One region of the Escherichia fergusonii ATCC 35469 genome, then DNA from elsewhere that is predicted to be linked to it. Evidence: predicted binding sites of a transcription regulator. Region 1 holds the regulator's gene; the other holds the start of a gene.

Region 1 (3,416 bases):
AAAGCGGTGATGGCACTGACTGCACTGGCCCCCGATCGCATCGATAAACTGGTGGCGATTGATATCGCGCCGGTCGACTATCACGTACGCCGTCATGATGAAATTTTCGCGGCTATCAACGCAGTCAGTGAATCCGACGCGCAAACTCGCCAGCAAGCAGCGGCAGTAATGCGCCAGCATCTTAATGAAGAAGGGGTGATTCAGTTTCTGTTGAAATCTTTTGTTGACGGGGAGTGGCGCTTTAACGTGCCGGTATTGTGGGATCAGTATCCGCATATTGTGGGGTGGGAGAAAATCCCGGCATGGGATCACCCTGCCCTGTTTATCCCTGGTGGCAATTCTCCGTATGTTAGCGAGCAGTATCGTGATGATTTACTGACACAATTTCCACAGGCACGAGCGCATGTGATTGCTGGCGCGGGTCACTGGGTCCATGCTGAAAAACCGGATGCGGTATTACGCGCTATCCGTCGCTATCTCAATGATTAACGTAACTGATTAAAAACCCAGCGTCCGCGTCGCTTTCCACGCGTGGGCGTTGGCGTGACTCATCGCGCTGATGTATTATGGCGCGCTATCCATCCGGGCAGGCGCCTGGCTGATTGTTTCCCCCGAAGTCACCAAGATCATGGCCAAAGAACAAACGGACCGTACGACATTAGATCTGTTCGCGCACGAGCGTCGACCGGGACGACCGAAAACTAATCCGCTTTCGCGCGATGAACAGCTGCGTATTAATAAACGCAACCAGCTAAAACGCGACAAAGTACGTGGCCTTAAGCGTGTCGAACTGAAGCTGAACGCGGAAGCTGTCGAGGCGCTGAACGAGCTGGCGGAATCGCGCAATATGAGCCGTAGCGAACTGATCGAAGAGATGTTAATGCAGCAACTGGCGGCGCTGCGTAGTCAGGGCATCGTTTAAATTTCCACTTTCATGTAGCACAGTGTGCAGTCCTGCTCGTTTGCTGATTCCGCAAGACTGCCTGTTCTGCTATGATTGCCTTTATCCGTGGGCAATTTTCCACCCCCATTTCAATAAGTTTCAAGAGGTTATTTCACTCATGGCTATCACTGGCATCTTTTTCGGTAGCGACACCGGTAATACCGAAAATATCGCAAAAATGATTCAAAAACAGCTTGGTAAAGACGTTGCCGATGTCCATGACATTGCAAAAAGCAGCAAAGAAGATCTGGAAGCTTATGACATTCTGCTGCTGGGCATCCCGACCTGGTATTACGGCGAAGCACAGTGTGACTGGGATGACTTCTTCCCGACTCTCGAAGAAATTGATTTTAATGGTAAACTGGTTGCGCTGTTTGGTTGTGGCGACCAGGAAGATTACGCTGAATACTTCTGTGACGCATTGGGTACCATCCGCGACATCATTGAACCGCGCGGCGCAACTATCGTTGGTCACTGGCCAACTGCGGGCTACCATTTCGAAGCATCAAAAGGTCTGGCAGATGACGACCACTTTGTCGGTCTGGCTATCGACGAAGACCGTCAGCCGGAACTGACCGCTGAACGTGTAGAAAAATGGGTTAAACAGATTTCTGAAGAATTGCATCTCGACGAAATTCTCAATGCCTGACGTAATACGGCGTAGACTCGTGTCTACGCCGTATTAATAGATAATGCCAATCAAAATAATTGCTACAAATTTGTAACTTTTGCCGTTGTACCTGTACAATGTCCCGGTGTTCAAGTGGCCTTGCCATTGTAAATGTAAGCTGAGCCACGTTTTTATTAACAATATTTGCCAGGGACTTGTGGTTTTCATTTAGGCGTGGCAATTCTATAATGATACGCATTATCTCAAGAGCAAATTCTGTCACTTCTTCTAATGAAGTGAACCGCTTAGTAACAGGACAGATTCCGCATGACTGATAACAATACCGCCCTAAAGAAAGCTGGCCTGAAAGTAACGCTTCCTCGTTTAAAAATCCTGGAAGTTCTTCAGGAGCCGGACAACCATCACGTCAGTGCGGAAGATTTATACAAACGTCTGATCGATATGGGTGAAGAAATTGGTCTGGCTACGGTTTATCGCGTACTGAACCAGTTTGACGACGCTGGTATCGTCACCCGCCACAATTTTGAAGGCGGTAAATCCGTATTTGAACTGACACAGCAACATCACCACGATCACCTGATCTGCCTCGACTGCGGTAAGGTTATCGAATTTAGTGATGATTCCATCGAAGCGCGTCAGCGTGAAATCGCCGCAAAACATGGCATTCGGCTGACTAACCATAGTCTCTATCTTTACGGCCACTGTGCCGAAGGCGATTGCCGCGAAGATGAGCACGCACACGAAGGCAAATAAGCCCGCCTGAACGAGAAAAGCCAACCTGCGGGTTGGCTTTTTTATACAAGGGACATAAGAAAAGCGAGAGTTACAGCTCTCACTTATTTGTTATTGCTGCGAATTTCCTGCCAGACCTTATCACAATCGGTTTTCACCGCCTGGTCATTACCGGTTTGCGTTGCCTGAATGCACTGCTGATAATCCAGCACACGGACACTTTCCTGCTCGGCAAATTGCTGATGTTGTTTCTCTTTCTTCAGCACGTTTAACACGCTCTGACAGGCTTCAATTTTTTCCGGCGAACCTTGCGCGGTGTTGATACAGGCGCTGTAAGCTTCTTTTAGACGGCTGTCTTCCTGTGACGCGGTGGATTGTGCACAAGCCACCAGCCCCGATGCCACCATGGCGATGAGAATCAGTTTTTTCATAGCAAACTCCTCAAATGTGCGGCAGGCACAAAACCTGCCGCGTCGGGCATCAGAAGATGGTGAATGGTGCGATTACCATAAATTTCACGTCGCGCTCATCCTGGAAGATGTTACCGTAACCACCGCCCCAGCTTGGGATGTCGGAGTGGTTGTCGTATTCGGTAAAGTGCAGTTTGAACATCGTGCCTTTAGCACGACCGTCCTGAATGGTGTAGACCGCATCCAGGCTGTATGCAGACTCTTCAATAGTCCGGTTTTTGTCGTAGTACGCATCCGGATTGCTCTGCCAGGTAGCGGGTTTAGCATCCCATGCGTAAACGTAGGAAGCGCCGATGGCGAAGCCTGGAAGATTCCAGTTTTTCAGGTCATACATCGCACCGAAGAAGACCGCTTTTTCGCCGTTGGCGTTAAAGTCAGAACGGTTATCCCACCAGATATCCAGGCGACCGTTCGAGGAAGCGTAGGTTGGAGTCATACGTTGCAGGAAGTATCCCTGCTGGCCGTCGGCTTTAACCCAGGTGCCTTCCAGACGCAAATCCACTACGTCAGCCGCCCGGTAACCAAAGGTCAACGCTTGCAGCCAGGCGGTGCCGTCATAAAGATCGTTGACGCTGCGATCGTCAACTTTATCGCGCGTACCATAGAACTGGTAGCTGGTGGTTAACGGGCTACCGGCGAT
Region 2 (3,416 bases), 1.1 Mb from region 1:
TATTTCCACGTAATCGCTGACCCGGTTTCTGATTGCGTCCATGACATTTTGCTGTTTTCGCCTTCGCACAAAGCACGCTTGGTGACGAAGTTGAGAATACCGCCGGTGTTGTTATCGCCAGGGAACCAGTTTTGTACCGTGGAATATTTCACCTCGGCGTTTTTATGGATGATGACTTCCACCACCGCCGCGTGTAACTGATAGCTGTCGCGCACCGGAGCGGAACATCCTTCAATGTAGCTGACGTAGCTGTCTTCGTCGGCCACCAGAATGGTGCGCTCAAACTGCCCGGTTTTTTCCGCGTTAATACGGAAATACGTGGAAAGTTCCATCGGGCAGCGCACGCCTTTAGGCACATAAATAAATGTACCGTCAGAGGCCACCGCCGCATTAAGCGCGGCAAAGAAGTTGTCATTCCCCGGCACCACGGTGCCGAGATATTTACGCACCAGTTCCGGGTGATCGTGGATCGCCTCGCCAAAGGAACAAAAAATAATTCCCTGCTCCGCCAGTTTTTCGCGATAAGTGGTGGCAACCGAAACAGAGTCGAAAATGGCATCCACTGCCACTTCTTTGCCTTCCCGTACGGGAACGCCCAACTGCTCAAACGCCGCCTCCACCTCTTTACTTAAAAAGGCGTTCGCGCCAGTTTGCTGCACCGCGCCGGGTTCCGACGCGCAAGTGTCGTCACAATTACCGCACGATGGTGCTGAGTAGTAACTGTAATCCTGATAATTCAGCTTGTCGTAGTGCGCTTTAAGCCAGTGCGGCTCTTCCATCTCCAGCCATGCGCGATAAGCATTGAGACGAAACTCCAGCATCCACTCCGGCTCATTACGCTTCGCCGAAATTGCGCGCACCACCTCTTCGTTTATCCCCTTTGCCAGCTCATCGGTGGCTAACTGGGTGAAGAACCCTTCTTTATAATTCAGCGGGCCGCCGGTCCAGGTTTTGACATCGTCAGTTGCTTCAGTATTACGAGACATAGTACCGCCTATACCCCAAAGCTTTCGCCACAGCCACATTCATTCTGGGCTTTAGGGTTGTGAAATTTGAATATCTGATTAAGTCCTTCACGAACGAAATCGACTTCCGTGCCATCAATAAACGGCATCGCTTGCAGCGGGACAAACAGCTTCGCGCCGTCGTGTTCAAACAGCAGATCGTCTTTGTCCGGCTCGCTAACACTGTCGAGCACATAGCCAAAGCCCGCGCAGCCCGTTTGCTTAACGCCTAAGCGCACGCCGACCATACCTGGTTGCTTTGCCACCAGCTCACGGATGTGGACCACGGCAGCGGGTGTCAGCGTTAAGCCCTGCCAGGCAAATTCATCGGGATTAAAAGTTCCTGTATGCAGTTCCATAGATTTACCTCATTTCATACGCCGCCACGGGATAACATCATGTTAGTGATAATCATTATCACTTCAACCCCGCGACCAAAGGGGTTTTCGCCAAAAGCCCCTTTTTAAACGGCTTATAGTAAGCATAGACCCTGTCTCAAGGGATAGCCTGGCAGAGAAAACGTAACTAACTTATTGATTTTAATAAGGGGAATGAAATTAAAAAGTTACAGAAATAAAAGATGCATAGAAAATATCAATTTTAGAAAGAGGAACAGACATTGGATAGAGACTCATCCCTTAAGGTTGCAACGGCAGCCTTAAGGGCTCGACGGCAGAATGAAGGGGATGACTCAAGTACAGGGGAATTTATTATTGAACGCCCAGACGCCAGGCGAAATAGATCTCTTCTTTTAATTCAGCGGAGGAAAGTGTCATGAGATCAGTAAATTCAAGCTCCAACTGTTTCAGGCGCTTAAGATACTGGGCAGGGGAGAGTTGAGTTTTGTCACGGCGTAAAAATTCAATTGCCAGTTGGGCTGGATCAAATTGCGTAGTCATATCGTCCTCGCTTTTGTTCAAAACCTGCACAGTATATCACCTTTTACTGTGCAGATTATGACCAAAAGCAATATGCATCACATTTTTTTTGGTGACAACGTCACAAAATTGCCGTTGTCAGGCGTGATGTACAGCACAAACGCCCCTGCTCATCGAAAATCTCGATTTGCCAAACCTGATGCCTGGTTCCGGTATGTAATGCTTTACAAACGCCACGTACACGCCCTTCCCTGGCTGAGCGAACATGATTAGCATTTACCTCAATGCCTACCACTTTTTGATCCCCGTGAGTACAGAGATAACCCGCCACTGAGCCCAGCGTTTCCGCCAGTACCACTGAGGCACCGCCGTGTAACAGCCCAAAAGGTTGCTTTGTGCGCGAGTCTACCGGCATGGTCGCCTCCAGTGAATCGTCACCAATATGCTCAAAACGAATATCCAACAGTCCAACCATATTGCCTTCCCCAAGAGCATTGAGCGCATCAATGTTGGTTTCACGTTTCCAGATCATTTCATCAACTCCAGTAGTGCCTGTAACGGGTGACGAACCCCCGTCCCTTCAATACGTTTAACCTGACTGCGGCAGGAATATCCCGTTGCCAGGCAGCGTTGGCGCGGTAATTTTTCCATTGCCTGGTGCCACGATAATTCATAAATGCCTAACGAATTTTTGTGGTTTTTCGCCTCATGTCCATACGTTCCCGCCATTCCGCAACAACCGACGTTGACGTTGTCCAGTTTGGCGCCAAATCGTGCAAAGATGGTAGCCCACTGTGCTGGCGCGCCCGGTATGGCAGTAACTTCGGTACAATGGCCAAAGAAATACCAGGTCTCGCCACTCATTTCACGTGTCGGCACAGATTCCAGTACGGATGAAAGCCATTCATTCACCAGCATGACATGGAAATCCCCCCGCTTTTCGCCCAGCGCCAGTTTGTATTCATCCCGATAACAAAGCACCAGTGCTGGATCTACGCCCACCATAGGCATTCCCAATTGTGCGACACGGTTAAGTAACTCTGAGGTTTTTTTCGCCGTTTTAGTAAAACGACTCAGGAAGCCCTTTATATGCTGGGCTTTACCGTTTGGTGAGAATGGAAGCAACACTGGCTGAAAACCTAATTTCTCGATAAGACGAACAAAATCAGCCACCACCTGGGCTTCGTAATAGCTGGTAAACGGGTCCTGCACCACCAGCACGGTCCGTGCCTTTTGTTCTGTAGTCAGATTCTCCAGTTGCTCCAGCGTCATATTCGCCGAGCGATGCCCCACCATTTGTTGTTGCAGCGATGGCACCGACAGCAGCGGCAAATCAACCATGCCGATATGTTTTTCGGAGAGTTTGCGCACCAGCGGCTGGTTAATGAAGAAGTTAAAAGTCTTCGGCGCACGTGCCATCAGCGGTGCATAGCTCTCGACCGTGGCGACGAGGTGGTCGCGCAGGGGACGCAAATAACGGGTGTGATAGAGTTGCAGGAAGCGAGAACGAAACTCAGGCACGTCAATTTTGATT

What was found. The regulator Fur, encoded in region 1, represses iron uptake genes when iron is present. The targets are predictions, from matches to a motif close to ATAATAATGAGAACNACTATCAA.
Region 2: sufA (Fe-S cluster assembly scaffold SufA) is a predicted target of Fur. The motif match lies at 1,403-1,425, and genes of this name have one in related genera.

The regions. Positions count from the first base shown of each region.
Region 1 is NC_011740.1:2,486,743-2,490,158, forward strand. Features, by position in the region: gene ybfF (esterase) at 1-489, shown strand, start outside; gene ybfE (LexA regulated protein) at 629-922, shown strand; gene fldA (flavodoxin FldA) at 1,062-1,592, shown strand; gene uof (fur leader peptide) at 1,802-1,888, shown strand; gene fur (ferric iron uptake transcriptional regulator) at 1,881-2,327, shown strand; gene chiQ (ChiQ/YbfN family lipoprotein) at 2,411-2,737, opposite strand; gene chiP (chitoporin ChiP) at 2,787-3,416, opposite strand, start outside.
Region 2 is NC_011740.1:1,403,079-1,406,494, reverse strand. Features, by position in the region: gene sufB (Fe-S cluster assembly protein SufB) at 1-986, opposite strand, end outside; gene sufA (Fe-S cluster assembly scaffold SufA) at 995-1,363, opposite strand; gene EFER_RS06905 (YdiH family protein) at 1,715-1,903, opposite strand; gene menI (1,4-dihydroxy-2-naphthoyl-CoA hydrolase) at 2,004-2,414, opposite strand; gene ydiJ (D-2-hydroxyglutarate dehydrogenase YdiJ) at 2,411-3,416, opposite strand, start outside.